3 regions of the Candidatus Enterococcus palustris genome follow, and region 2 is predicted to be linked to each of the others. Evidence: riboswitches for the same ligand, from Rfam matches in the RefSeq annotation. Region 2 holds a riboswitch; each other region holds the start of a gene.

Region 1 (6,162 bases), 620 kb from region 2:
GTAGGGAGGAGCGAAGAATAATGGCAGAACAAACACAAAATCGCCCTCGTGGCGGACGCGGACCTGGGCATGGCGCTCCAGTGGAAAAAGCCAAAGATTTTAAAGGAACACTAAAAAAATTAATCTCCTATATTGGTGCTTATAAAATACCCGTTTTCTTTGTAATGATCTTTGCAATTGCTTCAACCGTATTTAATATTTGGGGTCCAAAAATTTTATCCCAAGCAATCACAGAATTGTTTAATGGTTTAATCAAAAAATATCAAGGAACTGGCGGAATCGATTTTAATAAAATTGGTGGAATCTTACTCTTTATGTTAGGGCTCTACTTAGTGGCATCCGCTTTTGGGATCATTCAAGGTTGGATCATGTCAACGATTTCGCAAAAAATCACATATCGCATGCGTAAAGAAATTTCAGAAAAAATCAATCGTATGCCAATGAATTATTTTGAGAGTCGTACAACGGGTGAAGTCTTATCTCGTATCACCAATGATGTGGATACTCTAGGTCAATCACTAAACCAATCGATCACACAGCTGATTACATCAGTATTCACTATCATTGGTGTTATTGTCATGATGCTATCGATTTCTGTGCAAATGACAGGTATTGCGATTTTGATCGTCCCAATTTCAATGATCTTAATTTTGATCGTTGTGAAAAATTCGCAAAAATACTTTAAAACACAACAAGAATATCTTGGCGTGATCAATGGTAAAGTAGAAGAAACCATCGGTGGTTATAACATCGTACGTCTATTCAACGATGAAGAAAATTCACTTACAGAATTTAAAAAACAAAATGATGTCTTATTCAAATCAGCTTGGAAATCCCAATTTCTTTCAGGTTTGATGCAACCGATCATGAACTTTGTTGGAAATTTAGGGTACGTTGCAGTAGCGATTTTTGGTGGAATATTAGCTTATAATGGCACGATCACGGTCGGAGATATCCAAGCGTTTATCCAATATGTTCGTAACTTAACACAACCTATTGCCCAATTGGCTCAAGTATCAAACTTACTCCAATCAATGGCAGCAGCAGCTGAACGTGTTTTTGAATTTCTTGAAGAAGATGAAGAAGCACAAACAGTACCAAATCCAGTTAAAATCGACAAAGCCAAAGGGATGGTCGATTTTGAACATGTTCGTTTCGGGTATACACCAGACAAAATCATTATCAATGATTTCAGTTCACATGTTGATCCCGGCCAAACAGTGGCAATCGTTGGACCAACTGGTGCAGGTAAAACAACTATGGTTAAATTATTGATGCGTTTTTACGATGTAACATCTGGCGCAATCAAAATCGATGGTCATAATATCAAAGACTTTAATCGTGCAGATTTACGTAAAAATATTGGGATGGTTTTACAAGACACTTGGTTATTTAAAGGAACCATCATGGAAAACTTACGCTATGGTCGTTTAGATGCAACGGATGAAGAAGTCTATGAAGCCGCGAAAGCCGCTCACGTTCATCACTTTATCCAAACGTTGCCTGGTGGTTACAATATGGAATTAAATGAAGAGTCTTCCAACATTTCCCAAGGTCAAAAACAACTTTTAACAATTGCCCGCGCAATCTTAGCTGATAAACCGATTTTGATCCTTGATGAAGCAACATCATCTGTTGATACCAGAACAGAAGGCTTGATTCAAGGTGCTATGAATAATTTAATGGCTGGTCGTACGTCATTTGTTATTGCGCACCGTTTATCAACGATCAAAGATGCGGATAAGATTTTGTATATGCAAGATGGCGATATTAAAGAACAAGGAACACATGAAGAATTACTTGCTCAAGGCGGTTATTATGCGTCACTTTATAACTCACAATTTGAAGAGTTAGATGAGTAAAATAGAGTATAGCAGAAGCAATCATCAATCCTATTTTGATGATTGCTTCTGCTTGTTTATTGATGCTATCTTTTTCAGATTTTAAATTAAGAAAAACTAAAGAGTCATAAAATAACTTGAAAAAATTTTTTTCCAGCGTTACTATTTAACAAAATAAATAGATAAATAACCTTGTTAGGTGAGGCTCCTATACAAACACAGGCTATTGCGCAGAAACGTCGAAAGACGCCAATGTGTAAAACAGGAATTGTCGAATTAAGGCTTTTCATAAAATAGCTAAGAATTTTTCTTTACGTTGTATAGTGCTAAAACTCAGACGATGAGATTGATTGAAAGTCAAACGTCTTAGGGAAAGCATGTTTGGCTTTTTTCTTTTGGTAAATAAGAGTCAACTGTATGCCTTTAGATGATTCACTACTGTCAATTAAGAATCAAAATTTTTTTAGTTGTATGATATTCCTGTGAAAAGTACTTGGAAATAATCTTTAACTTGGTTGTTTTACTGAATATATGAATGAAGGGATTTATCACATGTATACGTTGAAAGAAAAGAAATTTACTCCAGCAGTTTTAAGTGTCGTATTTTTTTCATTGCTAACCTTTTTAGTTGTAAAACAAGAATCATGGTTTGTTCAGTTAGATTCAGCGATTTATCACTTTAATTGGAAACCGAGTCAATTACTGACCAGTATTGTGGATTTAGTTGCCAAAAGTGCTACGATCATGCCGATTTTTGTTGTTAGCTTGATAGTCTCATTTATACTTTGGCGAAATAAACATAAGTTATTGGCAGTTTGGCTAAGTAGTAATGTCTTAGTAGTCAGCGCTTTTGGATTTGTCTTAAAGCAGCTTGTGGCGCGGCAGAGACCAAATGTAGAACAGTTGGCTGAACGAACTTCCTATAGTTTTCCAAGTGGGCATTCGCTCTTAGCCATGTGCTTAGCTTGTTCGATGATCATGATTTTACAAACCGTTTATTCAAAGGAAATGAAGCATTACAAGTTTTTTAAAAACACTTTGATCGTGTATGTTCTTTTGATTGGATTGAGCCGGATTTATTTACGAGTTCATTATCCGAGTGATGTGCTTGCAGGTTTTCTTTTAAGCTATACTTGGGTCAAGTTCTCTTTTGTTTTCTTGCAAAGAGTGTACCTTAATAGAGAATTTTCTACTCCTATTGCTAAAAAAAAGTTCATTCAAAGAACTATTTTAGGTACGCTAACAGTGCTTTTACTAGTCGTTGCTGGAGCTTCAGCTTATGGTGCTGCGGTGTTTCAAAAAGTCCAAAAAACTGCCGATAAAATGTATCAGCCACTAAATCGAAAAAATAAAGCCGCAGAGTTAGGAAATAGTGAACCTGCGAGTTTCTTACTGTTAGGTATCGCAAATGATTCTAAACGCAAAACAGATTTTCGAGCAAATACGATTATGGTGGTCACCGTCAATAATCAATTGAAGAAAACTACGATCACAAGTATTCCCAGAGATGCTTATGTCGAAATCATTGGGAAAGATGGCGTCTATGACAAAATCAATCATGCTCATTCCTTTGGTGGAGACGAGATGATGATCGATACGGTTGAACATTATTTAGATATCCCAATCAATCATTATTTTGTGATCAATATGGATGGTTTAGCAGCTTTAAGTGACGCAGTTGGCGGTGTCACCGTCAATAATGATTTTGAGTTTGATGCAGAAGGAATTCATTATCCAAAAGGGGAACAGCATTTAGGCGGCTGGGAAACATTACAGTATGCGAGAATGCGCTATGAAGATCCTTTAGGCGATTACGGCAGACAAAAGAGGCAGCGAGAGGTAACGATTCAGCTTACCAAAGAATTAACTTCGATGAAAAGTGTTTTTCGTTATCAAGAATTACTCGACGTAATAGGAGAAAATGGTCAAACCGATATGACCCTGGATCAAATGACTCTTTTAATGAAAAATTATCAAAAAGCCCTAGAAAACATTGAAAGTTATCAAATGCAAGGGGAAGGATTTACAGGTGATGGCTATACTGGGGAAGAAGGGATTTCTTATCAGAGTATTTCAGATGAGGAAAAGCAAAAAATCACCACGGAATTAAAGAAACAATTGAATATAATGGAACAGTAAAAGAAGAAACTCATTTTTTCAACTTCCAATTGTCAGATGTCTTTTTCTTTTGGTATAATCTGATTTATAGAAGTGGAGGAATGTTAGTATGATAAAAGTAGCAATCATTGGATATGGAAACCTTGGACGCGGGGTTGAACGTTCGATCAAACAAAACAAAGATATGGAATTAGTCGGTGTCTTTACAAGAAGAGCTCCTGAAACGGTGCAAACAGAAGGTTCTAAAGCATTTACGATGGAGCAATTGAAACACAAAAAAGGTGAAATCGATGTCTGCATTCTTTGCGGCGGTTCAGCGACAGATTTGCCAACACAAACACCGGAGTGGACTCATTTATTTAACACGATCGATAGCTTTGACACACATGCTAAGATTCCAGAGCATTTTGCGAAAGTGGATCAAGTAGCAAAAGAAAATCAAACAACGTCGATTATCTCAACAGGATGGGACCCAGGTTTGTTTAGTTTGAATCGTTTGTATGCACAAAGCATTTTACCAGTTGGACAGACGAATACATTTTGGGGTAAAGGTGTTAGCCAAGGTCATTCCGATGCATTACGACGAATTGACGGTGTATTAGATGCCGTTCAATATACAATTCCAAACAATGATGTTATAGAGAAGCTCAAAGCTTTAGAACAACTGGGTTTGACTACTCGAGATAAACATTTTAGAGAATGTTTTGTTGTGCTTGAAAATGAATCACAGGCAGAAAAAATTCGCGAAGAAATCATTACAATGCCGAATTACTTTGCAGATTATGATACTGAGGTTCATTTTATTTCTCAGTCTGAATTGGATCAAAAACATAAAGCGATGCCTCATGGCGGCACGGTACTGCATACAGGAACAACACATGAAAATACCAAGCAAGTCATCGAATATAATTTACAGCTGGAGAGTAATCCCGAATTTACGGCAAGTGTCTTAGTTGCTTATGCTAGAGCCTGTGTTCGTTTGGCTAAGGAAAAACAATTTGGGGCATATACTGTTTTAGATATTGCGCCTAAATATTTGTCTACTCGAACAGACGAGGAATTGAGAAAAGAGTTATTGTAGAAAAAACTAAATCAAGAACATAAAGAGAATGTTAAATTGTAGCATTCTCTTTTTATTGTTTAATAATGGGTCAAAATAATCTTTTGAGATGAAGATAATGACTAGATTACGGGATAATTTTGATGGACTAGAAATTGATTGCGATTGTATAAGACTTAAATAACGATTAAGGAAAGAGTGGACAAACATGTTAAAGAAAGAGACCATTTTTGGATGTTGTAAAAACGAATTTGAACTGTTATTTATTTTGAAACTACCTTATGATTGATTTGTGAAATAACTATCAATGAAAGATAAGGGGATGCAAATGGAAAAGAAAGTAAAGAAATCAAGGGTCAAAAAAGTCATAACAACGTTACTATTGCTTAGTAGTCTATTTGGAGTAAGTTTATATTTTGGTGTAACGGCACAAGCAGCACCGCCAACTGGGAAAAAAGTAAAGATGAGTGCTTATACGATGAATGGGGACTTTAAAGGTAACTTTAGAAAAACCCTAGAAGTTGGCAATTGGGAGTACGCTGTTTTAGGTACGAGTAGTGATGGTGTTTATTTAGATCATGAAGGGTTAAACATATATACGATCAGATCAGTTAATCCATATACGAGTGGTTATGATTATTGGAACTTTTCAACTAGAGGTTATATTTATTTAGATACTAAAAGTAATGCGAAACGTTTTGTCATTGTTGACAAAGGGGACGGTTACTACAAAATTTTTCACAATGGCATCCCGATCAATACATATTTTTGGGGTGGTGGTATACTGAGTTATATCAGTGTTGGTGAAGCTAGTGGTTACGATGAAACAAAGTGGAAATTTCAGTAAAAAGTTACGAGGCTGAGACATCATCATATCCCAGCCTCGTTGTTTGTTAGAGTATTCAAAGAGTTTTTTAAATGTTAGAAATAGCCACTGACAAAACATTAAAGACATGTTCTAAATCTTCTTGTGTACCACGAAGCTCATAGTCAGCTAAAAAAGGAAAATCAAATTTCTGAGCATATTGTTTAGCAGTTAAACAATATTGGTGGTTAAAATTTTTATTTCCACTGCCGACTACACCTAAACAATAACGGAAATTTTCCTGATACTCTAGATATTCTCTCATCGTTTCCGTAAGA
Region 2 (6,162 bases):
AGAGAAAGTAAATGAAATTCTGGTAACACTTTTTAATTTGGAAGAGTTAGCATTTTCTTTTTAGCTGGTGAAGACAAACTTCAAGAAAATAGAAAAGCCTGCTTTTGCAATCTGTTGTGAGACCCAAAAGTTAGGCTTTTTTATTATTCTATTTGAAAAAGTTCAGACATTCCGATTTTTTCAAATCTTTCTTGTGAGTCAGATGGATTTTCATCATGATCGTAAACCAATACCTTGAAATCTTCTGTTTTAGGAATACGCTCGAATGATTCACTATCTGTTAAGAGCACTATTTGCTGACAAAGCCAGTCGAGAACTGTTTCAATATCTTGTTCGTCTTCCACCCAATCGTCAAATAGATGAAGAGTGGCAAAACGTTGATTTTCATCCCAGTCACGAGCATTATATTTCATTTCTTCTAACTGTGATGAAGTATGACCTTTACTTGTATAATAATCGGTTGTTTCTTGCCAAAGGTCTACGGTATTAAAGTAAAGGTTGATTTCACCTTCTTCATAAATAGTGCAGTCTAAAGCAAATACATAAAAGGTATCATCAGAATGATCTAATAGAAAATTATCGATACTATCTGTTAAAAAGCTGAAAAAGAATTCTTGTTGTTTCTCTAAAAAATTTTCCATATTTATCCTCCCAATGTTAGGTCCTTTAAACATTGAAACAGATAAACCCTTGTCTGTCTATGGAAAGTTACGATTTGATAGAAAATAGCTATTATTTAAGAAAATGTAAAGATTTTTTAGTTTGGAATATTTGTTTATTATGTAGGGTATCTAATGTAGCTTTAGATGTAATGTACTTTCAATTAAATAACATAGTTGTAAAAGTGAGTCTCTTATATAAAATTTAATTTGACTTTGTGATACGATACGCTTATAGTTTAAAATGAATTAAATACTTGTTAGGTGAGGCTCCTATATAAACATAGGCTACTGCTCAGAAATGTCGAAAGACAGGCACGGGTAGGACAGAATTCGTCGAATTAAGGCGTTTTCCAAAGTAGCTAAAAGCAATGCTTTTTACGTTATATAGTGCTAAAACTCAACGAAGAGAAGATCATGGTAAGTTATAAGTAAGTGGCGAATGCCATGTATTTAAACTTTGTAATCTAATCCCTTCGCTGAGTTTTCTTGGTGCGGGGATTTTTCTTTTATCCAAGAAATGAATAGAGCTGTAGAAAGGAATAAACAATGAAAAAATCTGTAAAAATAATGATTATTACCCTGTTATCAATTCTGCTGGTGATTGTAAGCGCAGGCTGTTATGCGGCGATTTCCTTCCAAACAGCCAAAGAGGAGAGTGAATCAAAACTTCCTAATAAGAACCAAAATTTTACGGGTGATGAACAAACGAGTGACAAAGAACTAACGGTCATGGTCGTTGGGAATGACTCTAGAGATGATGATGAAGACCAAGGACGCTCAGATACGTTGATGGTCGCTCACTATGACGGGAAAACCAAACAGCCTAAATTGATTTCAATCATGAGGGATAGCTATGTAACGTTCCCTGATGGCGGGCAAGATAAAATAAATGCAGCCTATGCATATGGCGGCGCACAAATGACAAAAGATGTCTTGAAAACCAACTTTGATTTACCGATCAATTATTATGTTGTCATGGACTTTAAAGAATTTAGTGACATCATTGATGAACTTTATCCAAAAGGGGTAACAATCGATGCTGAAAAAGATATTAACTTAGATGGTGTGGATATTCTGAAAGGAAAGCAAACCTTGCATGGGAATAGTTTATTGCAGTATGCTCGTTTTAGAATGGATGAAGAAGGCGATTTCGGTCGAATCAGACGCCAGCAGCAAGTGATGGATGCGCTAGTTGAGCAATCTAAAGATTTGATTCCAGTCTGGGAACTTCCTCAAGTTGCTGGGAAAATGGTCGGCAAAATCGATACAAATGTACCAACAAGTTTATTGATCGATTTGGCGAAGGATTTTCTTTCTGGAAAAGTGAAGCCCTTAAAATCACTTTCAGTTCCAGTAGAAGGATCATGGAATTTTAATGATTATACGGAATCAGGAAGCGTGATCGAACTTGATGAACAAAAAAATGCTCAAGCAATTCAAGATTTTATGAAAGATAAGTAAAATGGAATCATACAAGTGAACGTGATCTGTCTGCTCTTTTTATACTGAGCAGACAGATCTTTTTTTGTCTATGAAATATATCAGCTTATTTCTATGCGTTAAGAGTAGGGGTATGCTATTCTTTAGGAAAACGGTTTACTTAGAAAGAAGGTTTTACTGTGAAAGTCGTAATCATTGGTGCTTCATTTGCTGGAGTATCAGCTGCTTTAGCGATCAGAAAAAAATATCCCACAGCTGAAATCCATTTAATCGAGAAACAACAAACCATCGGCTACTTACCAGGCGGTATCAATCTTTATTTTAATGAGAGGATCGACCCGATCGAAACGGCTCAGTTTATTTCGGAACAACAATTAATCGACAACGAGATTACTTTGCTGATGAGTGCAAAAGTAGTTGGCATGGACTCAAAACAGCATATCATCAAATATGAAAAACAGGATGAAGACTTTTTTATGTCATTTGATAAATTGATTTTAGCAACAGGTTCAAGTCAATGGTCGCAGAAAATTCTTGGTAGTGATTCAGAAAAGGTTTTAAAATATAAATTTTTACCTGGGGTGTTGGATGCGATCAACCACTTAGAAAATAGTAATAAAGTAGCACTGATCGGCGGTGGTCAAATTGGCGGAGAAGCAGCAGATACGTTGCTAAAAAAAGGCAAAGAAGTGCATCTGTTTGAGCGGATGGATTATTTGCTCTTTAAGTATTTCGATGAAGAAATGATTCAGCCGGTACAAGCTGAAATGGCCGCTCGTGGTGTGATGTTTCATTTTGATGAAACCGTAGAAAAAGTCACGGATACGGACGAAGGTCTTTTGATCGAAACAAAAAAATCTGAATTAGTATGTGATAGTGCTATTTTTGCGATGAATGTTCGCCCTGACTTAGCTTATTTAGATGAACACATCAGAACACACACGGACCAGACCGTTTTTGTGAATGAGTATTTGCAAACGTCCCAAGCAGATATTTTTGCGATCGGTGATTGTATTCAAGTGCCGTACAGTTTGTCTAAGGAAACATTTTACATCCCATTAGTGAACAATGCCGTAAGAACGGGACTAGTTGTTGCTCAAAATCTTGTAGAAGCAACTACGCCATTTGTCGGCTCAATTCGGACGATCGGGACAAAACTTGTGGACTATTATATAGCGAGTACAGGATTGACGGAAGCAGAAGGATTATTTCATGACCAGCCTATTTCGGTTGCTCATGTTCAGCAAAAAAGCTCTTTATTTTCTGGTAGTGAAACAATTTTCGGTAAAATTATTTATGAAAAAGAAAGTCATAAATTATTAGGTGCGCAATTGGTTTCAAAAGCGGATATCTTGGAGAAAATCAATACATTGGCACTTGGAATCCAAACGGGGCAAACCTTAGAAGCTTTTTATCAAAAAGATTTTTTATATCATCCTTATTATTCCAACGTGATAGATATCACGAACCAGCTAGGTTTTGAAGGTTTGTGGAGTGAAGCGGATGAAGATTGAAGCCTTATTAGATAAAAAAGAAGCAAGAGAAATTGGGATTTTAAAGAAGGTGATCTTAGCTGGTGGCCGGATCAAGGATACTGAGTTATTGGATTATTCAGGAGTATCAAAAGCTTCTTTTGAAAGTGATTTAAAAGAGCTAGGCTATTATTTGAAACCATACGAAAAAGACTGCTCACTGTTTTATGACGGGCAATGGGTGGCGATCCATATGTCAGATCAGTTTTCTATTAGTAAGGTTATAGAAGATTATGTTCGAGCATCGATCAAGTTTCAGTTGATTGATTATTTATTTCATTATCGTGAATTTACGATTGCTCAGTTGACGACTAAATTTATGATCAGCGAGTCTTCTTTATTCAGAAAAATCAAAGAGTTAAATTTGTTGCTCAAAGAATTCGATCTTAAAATCCGCAATGGTCAATTAAAAGGGGAAGAGTTGCAGATTCGTTATTTTTATTTTCAAATTTATTGGTTTTTGACACCTTATGAAGTCCATCAGGAAAAAACATTGACCGTTCAAAATCTGAGGATCATCGAAGCACTAGAAAAAGCGTTGTCTCTTACTTTTGAAGAGCATAGTAAATTAAAAATCAGTTTGTGGTTGACGATCAGTAAGAAAAGAATCGTAGTACAGCCAAAAACATTTAAAGAATTATACAGCAAAAGTCAAGTATATGAACAAGATCCTTTTTTTCAAACAGTTCGTTCTTTTGTTTTACGGTTCTTTAGTCGATATCCTCTTGAAATCGATGAAGAAGAAAGTTTACTGCATTTTATCTTTTTAACAAGTATGTCGGTTTTGTCGGAATCTGATTTTGCTGATTATAGTTTGATTCGAGGAAGACGTACACCAACATCACTAGCGGATACGTTTGTCTTAGAGCATGTGATTTTGTATTATCGCCCACAAAAATTTTTCCCGAACCTTGAGAAGAAGATTTTTTATTATTTCTCTCAGATTCATAGTCGGCTTTACTTTTTCAAAGGAGAGCTAGAGCTGTTTGATCGGGAAAATATTTGGCAAAAGGAACAGAATTTGTCCAGTCATCAATTGGCGGAGTTTTCTCACACCCTTTTAGACAGGAGTTTGGAATGTTTTGGAGAACGTTATGAAAAAGGCAATAGTTTACATGAATGGTCGCTTGTTAAGTATCTTAGTGTTCTTGCAATCATTGATTTTGAAATTGTCGGTGAAACTCGAATCGGAATTGATTTGAAGATGGATCATTTGTATAAAGAAGTAATGACTCAGGTATTGGTCTTGAGCTTGAAAAATTTAAATGGCCTGACCATTGAGCCTTACGATTCGAAAATGACCTACGATCTGATGATCACAAATATCATGCAGCCCAGTTCCTACCGTTCTGCTAAAGAGGTTTATGTGCTTTCAGAACTAGGATCGTCTTATGATATCAATCAAATCAGAATGAAGATTCGAGAACTGCACAATAAAAGATAAGTTAAGAGGAAAAAGCCAAAAACAAAGATAGTTCGCTATTTTATTTTTGGCTTTTTCGTTAGTAGGATGGGTTTATTCAGAAAAACTTTCATTTATTTTTGAAATAAAAAAAAAGATGACGTTTTTATAAAAGCATTTGCGTATATTATAAATACATGAAATATAAAGCGTTTTCAAATTGTAGCTAGTTTCTGAGGAAAAAGAGAGAGTTTGTGTCTATTATGTTTTTATTTGATCTAATGAAATGGGCTAACACTTCGGATTTTAAACATTAGGAGGAATCAACAATGACAGAACAAAAGTATATCATGGCGATCGACCAAGGAACAACAAGTTCAAGAGCAATTATTTTTGATAAAAAAGGGAATAACATTGGCAGTTCTCAAAAAGAATTTACGCAAATTTTTCCTAAAGCTGGTTGGGTAGAACATAACGCAAATGAAATTTGGAATTCCGTTCAGTCAGTTATCGCAGGTGCTTTGATCGAGTCAGGTGTCAAACCTTCTGATATCGCCGGAATCGGTATTACCAACCAACGTGAAACAACGGTTGTTTGGGACAAATTAACAGGATTACCGATTTATAATGCAATCGTTTGGCAATCGCGTCAGTCTTCACCGATTGCAGATCAATTAAAAGAAGACGGACATGGTGACATGATCCATGAAAAAACGGGATTGATCGTAGATGCTTATTTTTCAGCGACGAAGGTTCGCTGGATTTTAGATAATGTAGAAGGGGCACAAGAAAGAGCTGAAAAAGGCGAGCTATTATTTGGCACGATCGATACTTGGTTGGTTTGGAAATTGACTGGCGGAGAAACTCATGTAACAGATTATTCCAATGCAAGTCGTACGATGTTATTCAATATTCATGATCTAGATTGGGATCAAGATATTTTAGATATTCTGAATATTCCACGTGTAATGCTGCCGAAAGCGACATCGAATTCAGAAGTGTATGGATTGACGAAAAATTATCATTTCTATGGCAGTGAAATTCCTATTTCAGGTATGGCAGGAGACCAACAAGCAGCGTTGTTTGGACAAATGGCTTTTGAACCTGGCATGGTAAAAAATACGTA
Region 3 (6,162 bases), 680 kb from region 2:
TGCAAAAAACGATTCTGAGTTAGGTGTGCATTTCATGTATCGTTTAAATCACCCTGAAACTGCTGAACGTTTTTTTAAAGATGAAGTTCTGTCGTTGACACTCTTGAATAGTGTGGGACAAAGAAAATTAGACAAATTATTTGAACGGTTTCAACCAACATTTGTAAACTTAACTAGTTATGCGGAAGTTTCAGTTGGATTTAAAGATGCTTATGTTTTCAAAGAGGAGCAAATTCTATCTCATAGTGAACAGTTAAGCAGAATGGAGCAATCTTTTATCGATCCACGCCCTGCACAAACAGTAAGTGCAGTTAATGAAAGTTTTGACTGGTCGTACTTTCTTCAAGGAATCGAAAAATTAGGAATTAAGTTGCCGGATAATAGTAATGGATTCAAAGAAGAAGTCTTTGTTTTTCACAATCTATTTGGAATCACTGAATTGGATATGATCGATTTTTGCTCTAAGTCATTTGACTATTACACAAGCAAGATTGATATCAAAGACTTTGAAAGAGCAGTCTATCGAACTTATGACCCAGATAAAAAACAAAAACCTAGTGAGTTTCAAAAAAATGATTCTGTTGATTTATCTGCTGAAGATCAACAAACGTACCGTTATAATTCATTAAAAATGAACGGTTTTTCGACACAAGATATTCAAATGATCATGGATAGTGAAAAAAATTTCCCTCTAAATTATTTGGAAGCTTTAAAAAACGAACGTGGTGGGTACACAACGCCCCAAGAACGTTCGCTAGTCAAATATTTAGTGAGTAAGTCTGGTTTGCCTAACAGTGTGATCAATGTTTTAATCAATTACGTCTACAATATCCAAAAACAGCCTACACTGAAAGCTGATTACGTGAATCGAATTGCCAACGAATGGGCGCAAAGTGGTATTTTCTCACCAGAAAAGGCCATTGAACATGTACGTGAAATCGCTAAAAAAGGCAAAGAACAAAAACAAACAAGACAACGTTATGGTCAAAATAATCGGCCGATTCGTCAAGAGACGTTACCAGATTGGGTAGAAAATCCAGTAGAAGAACAAAAATTATCAAAAGAGGAACAAGCAAGGCTAGATAAAGAAATTCAAGATTTCTTGAGTAAAGGAGGTGGCAATTAATGGAAGATGTAGGGAAAGAAATGTCAAAAATCATTCAAAGCAGAGATATGAATGAGCGATACAATGAGCTAGTTGAGGTTGTCTTGAAAGATACGGATGTCCAAACGTTTATTCAGGAAAATCGTGACCGATTAACAGATGATGATATCCGGAAGAGTTATTCAAAATTATATGAATTTGTTCAAGAAAAACGCAAGTATCAGTTGAATGACCCAACAATGATCGCCCCTGGATACGAACCTAAACTAACCTTAAATTTCCATTATATTGATGTCACCTACGTGCCGACAGAAGCGCTGATCGCTAAGCAAAAAGAAGACGAGATTCGTAAAAGAGTTCGTGCAATGGATATGCCAAAAGATGTACGAGAAGCAAGCTTAGGTAGATTTGATACAGCATCGCAAGGGCGTGCTCAAGCGATGGCAGAAACAATGAAATTTTTAAACGAGTATACGTCTAATCCAAAAGAATTTCACAAAGGGCTTTATTTGCAAGGAACCTTTGGGGTTGGTAAATCCTTTTTGCTAGGTGCAATTGCTAACAGCTTAGCCGAACGTGGTTTTGTTACAACAATTGTTCATTTTCCAACTTTTACAGTCGAAATGAAACAGGCAATCGGTAAAGATATGGTCGGTCCTAAATTGGATGCAGTCAAAAAATCACCGGTTTTAATGATCGATGATCTTGGTGCAGAATCAATGACTTCTTGGATTCGAGATGACGTGCTGAGCGTTATTTTACAATATCGAATGCAAGAACAATTAGTGACATTTTTTTCTTCAAACCTTGATTTAAAAGACCTAGAAAAACATTTATCTGTGACGCAGCGTGGTGAACAAGAGCCGTTGAAGGCCCGTCGAATCATGGAACGTATTCGTTATTTAGCGCAAGAGATAACGATGTCAGGTAATGATCGTAGAAATGGTTGAGGTGCTTTTGCGCCCGCTGATATAAGGCAGGGATGTGACTCTTAGAGTTTCCTCCCTGCTTTTTTTCTTTTTTTAAGGGGAGGGTGGTAATGGACTGAAAGTAGTAGCATATCTTATAATAAAGTATCAGTATTGGAGGAGATCCTTATGAAGAAAAGAGTACTAACAATACTAACAATTTTAACGTTGGTTTCTTTAGGTGCATGTGCAAAAAATAAGCAAAATTCGCCAAAGGGAAGTGAAGAAACAGCTATGAGTAGTAAGCAAAATAAAGCTACGGATGAAACATCAAATGACAATGAACAAGCAAAATCAATATTTACAGCAGTTTTAGGTGAGGACGCAAAAGAAAATGAAACTGTAGACCACTCGACCCGTTTAGTTTTAAAGGAAGTTGAGGCAATCGAAGATCCTGAAAAAATTATTGGTATGATGAAAAATGATGGTGTTATTCTGAATGTATCAAAAGATCAATTCGCGGATGGAATCACAAGCAATGAGTTGAAAAAAGGAGATAAAATTCAATTTACATTAGTTGGATTACCTGCAATGACGATGTCGATCCCACCTCAAGTAGCTGGAAATGCAGTCATCAAAGTTGAGAAAATGTAATAAGTATAAGTTGACCGACGTTCTTTTTGTAACGTCGGTAGTTTGTTTTTTATTCTTAAATTAGAAATATTTTTTTGAAATAAATAAAAAAATGTTGACATTTGTTTTATAACGATGGTATAGTGTCACCTGTAAGACAACTAAATAGATTTGTTAGGTGAGGCTCCTATACAAACACAGGCTACTGCCCAAAAACATCGAGAGATGCCAATGGGTAGAACAGGGATTGTCGATTACAAGGCTTTTCATAAGGTAGCTAAAAGCTCTGCTTTTTACGTTGTATAGTGCCAAAACTCAACGACTAGATCATGCAGGCTTTTTTTTGTGCGCTTATTTATGACCTTCCGCTGAGTTTTGGCGGAAGGTTTTTTGCTGTGAATCACTACGACTGGCCAAAGGACAGAGTAGATGATGAACAGTACTTGGCGAACGAAGAGAGAGAAGTAACCTTAATACTGAATCACCCCACCTCGATTCGATCTCATCACTGTCTAAGAGTTAGAACTTAAAGAATTAAAGTCCAGAGCAGATGATGAACAGTACTTAGAGAACGGCGAAAGAGAAGTAGTTTTCGTCTCGAAAAAAGTTCCCACCTAACCTCAAATCTAAGAAAGGGGCAAACCTATGAATTTTTAATCAATATTATCGCAAGTATTTTTGCAGGAATGATCATCGGTGCAGAAAGGCAATGGCGAAAAAAATTAGCTGGGATGAGAACGATGACCTTAGTCACATTTGGTGCTTGCCAATTTGTTTCACTGTCTACTTTGATCCAAGACGATAGTAGTCCGACTCGAATAGCAGCCCAAGTAGTCAGTGGAATTGGATTTCTTGCTGGAGGAGTGATTTTAAGAGAAGGATTTAGTGTGACTGGTATCAATACAGCAGCAACCTTATGGTGTTCAGCAGCTGTTGGCAGCATGATTGGAGCTGGATTTGTGATTGAAGGAGTTATTTGTGCAGTTGCTCTAATGCTAGTCAATATTTTGCTAAGAAATTTATCTTTCAAAATAGATGACTATACCGTGCAAAAAGAAGAGGAACAAACAGATTCGATCCATTATCTTTCTGTTATTGCAAGCAATACTAGTGAGGTCATGCTTAGAACAGAGATTATTCAGTTGTTAGATAAATATTGTTTAACCTTCACTAAGTTTTCATGTACAGATCTAGCAGGGAAAAAAGTACGACTATTTTTGGAAATCGAAGCGACAAGAAATGGGACACTTGCGGTAAATGCGATCACTTCAGAATTATCTCAGTTTTCAGAAGTTATTGAAATCAATCAACTAAACAATTAAAAGAACGGAGGAATCAACATGGTAAAACAGTGATGGTGAAAATCGTAAATTGGAACAGTGAAGAATATTGGGCAGGAATAGACTTAAGAAACAAGTTGCTAAAAACAAGTGCTGGTAAAGAATGGATCAAGGATCTACCTTTAAATGAAGAAAAGGATACCCATGTAGCAGCGATGATCGATGGGATTGTTGTAGGAACCTTACTTCTTTCAAAAAAGAGCCAAACAATAGCACAAATCAAACAAGTGGCCATCAACGAAGACTATCAAGGATTCGGCATTGGAAAAAAATTACTTCAATTTGCTGAAAAAATTGCAGAACTTATGGCTTTTCAAACTGTAGTTTTAACTGGTCGTAAGCAAGCTTGGGGTTTTTATGATCATTTTGGCTATCAAAGTGTGGGGTATGCCTATTCAGATGGACAAGTGACTTTGAAAAAATTTAAAAAAAGAATTTACACTAAAAAAAGAATTGGAACACTTGAAATTATCAAACATATAACGCTAAAGGAGATGGAAACAAATGGATGACAGTAGTCAGATGATCAAGGACTTATGCAAAAAGAAACCTGTTGTTAAAAACATGAGGATACTATTGTCTATTTGTTTCTAGTAGAGTTAAGTAGTTTCCTCCGATGACAACACCTCTTTTTCCATTAGTCCGTTCCTTAAAAAAAATACAAAATCAGTAAAATTGAATTAGTGGTTGTTTATTGCCAGTTGTTCATTATTTTATTGATCAGAGCTTTAGAAAGAAGGAGAAGCAAATGGAGAAAAGAGTATTAGAAACTAAACAGAGTAATCAATCTTATGAGTATTTTGCAAGAAACTCAATAGAAAATATCATAACGTATTTCAAGTCTTCAAAAGGAGGCCTCACCCATCAACAAGCTGTTTTATCTAGAGAAGAATATGGGGAAAATATTATTACACATGGAAAGAAAACACCATTGTTTCTTGAAGTGATCAAAGCGTACTTTACCCCTTTTACGATTGTATTACTTACATTAGCGATCATTTCATTTATTACTGATTATGTGATTGCAGCACCTGCTGATCGTGATCTTGTCGGTGTTTTGATCATTTTAGCAATGGTCTTGATCAGTGGAACAATGACCTTGATTCAATCGGTTAAATCAAATCAAGCGGCAGAAAAATTGAATAATTTGGTAAAGGTGACTGCAACTGTTGTTCGTAGAAAGAAGACAGTTGAGCTTCCGATAGAAGAAATTGTTTGCGGTGATATCGTAAAATTATCTGCTGGGGATATGATTCCGGCGGATATACGACTAACGAAAACCAAAGATTTATTTGTTTCTCAATCTGCCATGACAGGTGAGAGTTATCCAGTAGAAAAAAGAGCAGACTATAAATTAAAGGTAAACAGTGTTGAAACAGAGTATGAAAATATCGTATTTATGGGCAGCAATGTCATTAGTGGTAGCGCGGAAGGAATCGTAGTCTCAGTAGGAGATGGTACGCTTTTCGGTAAAGTAGCGCAAGATGTTTCTGACAAAAATCCTCAAACAAATTTTGAAGTGGGGATTAGCAAAACGTCATGGTTATTGATTCGGTTTATGTTAGTGATGGCACCTGCAGTATTTTTGATCAATGGCTTAACAAAAGGTGATTGGTTTGAAGCCTTTCTTTTTGGTTTATCAGTTGCAGTTGGTTTAACGCCGGAAATGTTGCCAATGATCGTCACGACCAATCTTGTAAAAGGTGCTTCAAGTATGGCGAAAAAAGGAACTATCATAAAGAATTTAAATGCGATTCAAAATTTCGGTGCGATCGATATTTTATGTACTGATAAGACAGGGACACTTACCCAAGACAAAATTATCCTAGAATATCATTTAGACTGTGATGGGAAAGAAGATAGTCGTGTATTACGTCATGCTTTTTTCAATAGTTATTATCAAACAGGACTTAAAAATTTAATGGATGTTGCCATCATTGATGCAGCAAAATCAGAACTGTCGATTGATCCTTCTGAGTATCGTAAAGTAGACGAAATTCCCTTTGATTTTAAACGTCGTCGGATGAGTGTTGTAATCGAAGATACTTCTGGAAAAACGCAAATGATCACTAAAGGCGCTGTAGAAGAAATGCTAGAAATTTCAGGCTATGTTGATTATCAAGGCACAGTCACACCGTTAACAGAAGAGCTTAAAAGTGAAATTTTAAAAACAGTT

The links. A riboswitch is a leader RNA that binds a small molecule or an ion and turns the genes downstream of it on or off. The one in region 2 is predicted to bind magnesium.
Region 1: it holds a riboswitch for magnesium, as region 2 does, so the genes downstream of both, A5821_RS01505 (phosphatase PAP2/LCP family protein) here and A5821_RS16170 (LCP family protein) in region 2, are expected to answer to the same signal.
Region 3: it holds a riboswitch for magnesium, as region 2 does, so the genes downstream of both, A5821_RS01760 (MgtC/SapB family protein) here and A5821_RS16170 (LCP family protein) in region 2, are expected to answer to the same signal.

The regions. Positions count from the first base shown of each region.
Region 1 covers NZ_CP147244.1:319,095-325,256, forward strand. The annotation lists gene A5821_RS01495 (ABC transporter ATP-binding protein) at 1-4, shown strand, start outside; gene A5821_RS01500 (ABC transporter ATP-binding protein) at 21-1,862, shown strand; M-box (ykoK) riboswitch at 2,026-2,193, shown strand; gene A5821_RS01505 (phosphatase PAP2/LCP family protein) at 2,394-3,980, shown strand; gene A5821_RS01510 (diaminopimelate dehydrogenase) at 4,069-5,040, shown strand; gene A5821_RS01515 (hypothetical protein) at 5,348-5,866, shown strand; gene nrdI (class Ib ribonucleoside-diphosphate reductase assembly flavoprotein NrdI) at 5,934-6,162, opposite strand, start outside.
Region 2 covers NZ_CP147244.1:3,467,800-3,473,961, forward strand. The annotation lists gene A5821_RS16160 (DUF4809 family protein) at 1-64, shown strand, start outside; gene A5821_RS16165 (DUF4303 domain-containing protein) at 144-641, opposite strand; M-box (ykoK) riboswitch at 909-1,077, shown strand; gene A5821_RS16170 (LCP family protein) at 1,209-2,123, shown strand; gene A5821_RS16175 (FAD-dependent oxidoreductase) at 2,282-3,616, shown strand; gene A5821_RS16180 (helix-turn-helix domain-containing protein) at 3,606-5,078, shown strand; gene glpK (glycerol kinase GlpK) at 5,366-6,162, shown strand, end outside.
Region 3 covers NZ_CP147244.1:380,811-386,972, forward strand. The annotation lists gene A5821_RS01745 (replication initiation and membrane attachment family protein) at 1-1,126, shown strand, start outside; gene dnaI (primosomal protein DnaI) at 1,126-2,055, shown strand; gene A5821_RS01755 (hypothetical protein) at 2,203-2,667, shown strand; M-box (ykoK) riboswitch at 2,810-2,980, shown strand; gene A5821_RS01760 (MgtC/SapB family protein) at 3,333-3,968, shown strand; gene A5821_RS01765 (GNAT family N-acetyltransferase) at 4,001-4,498, shown strand; gene mgtA (magnesium-translocating P-type ATPase) at 4,735-6,162, shown strand, end outside.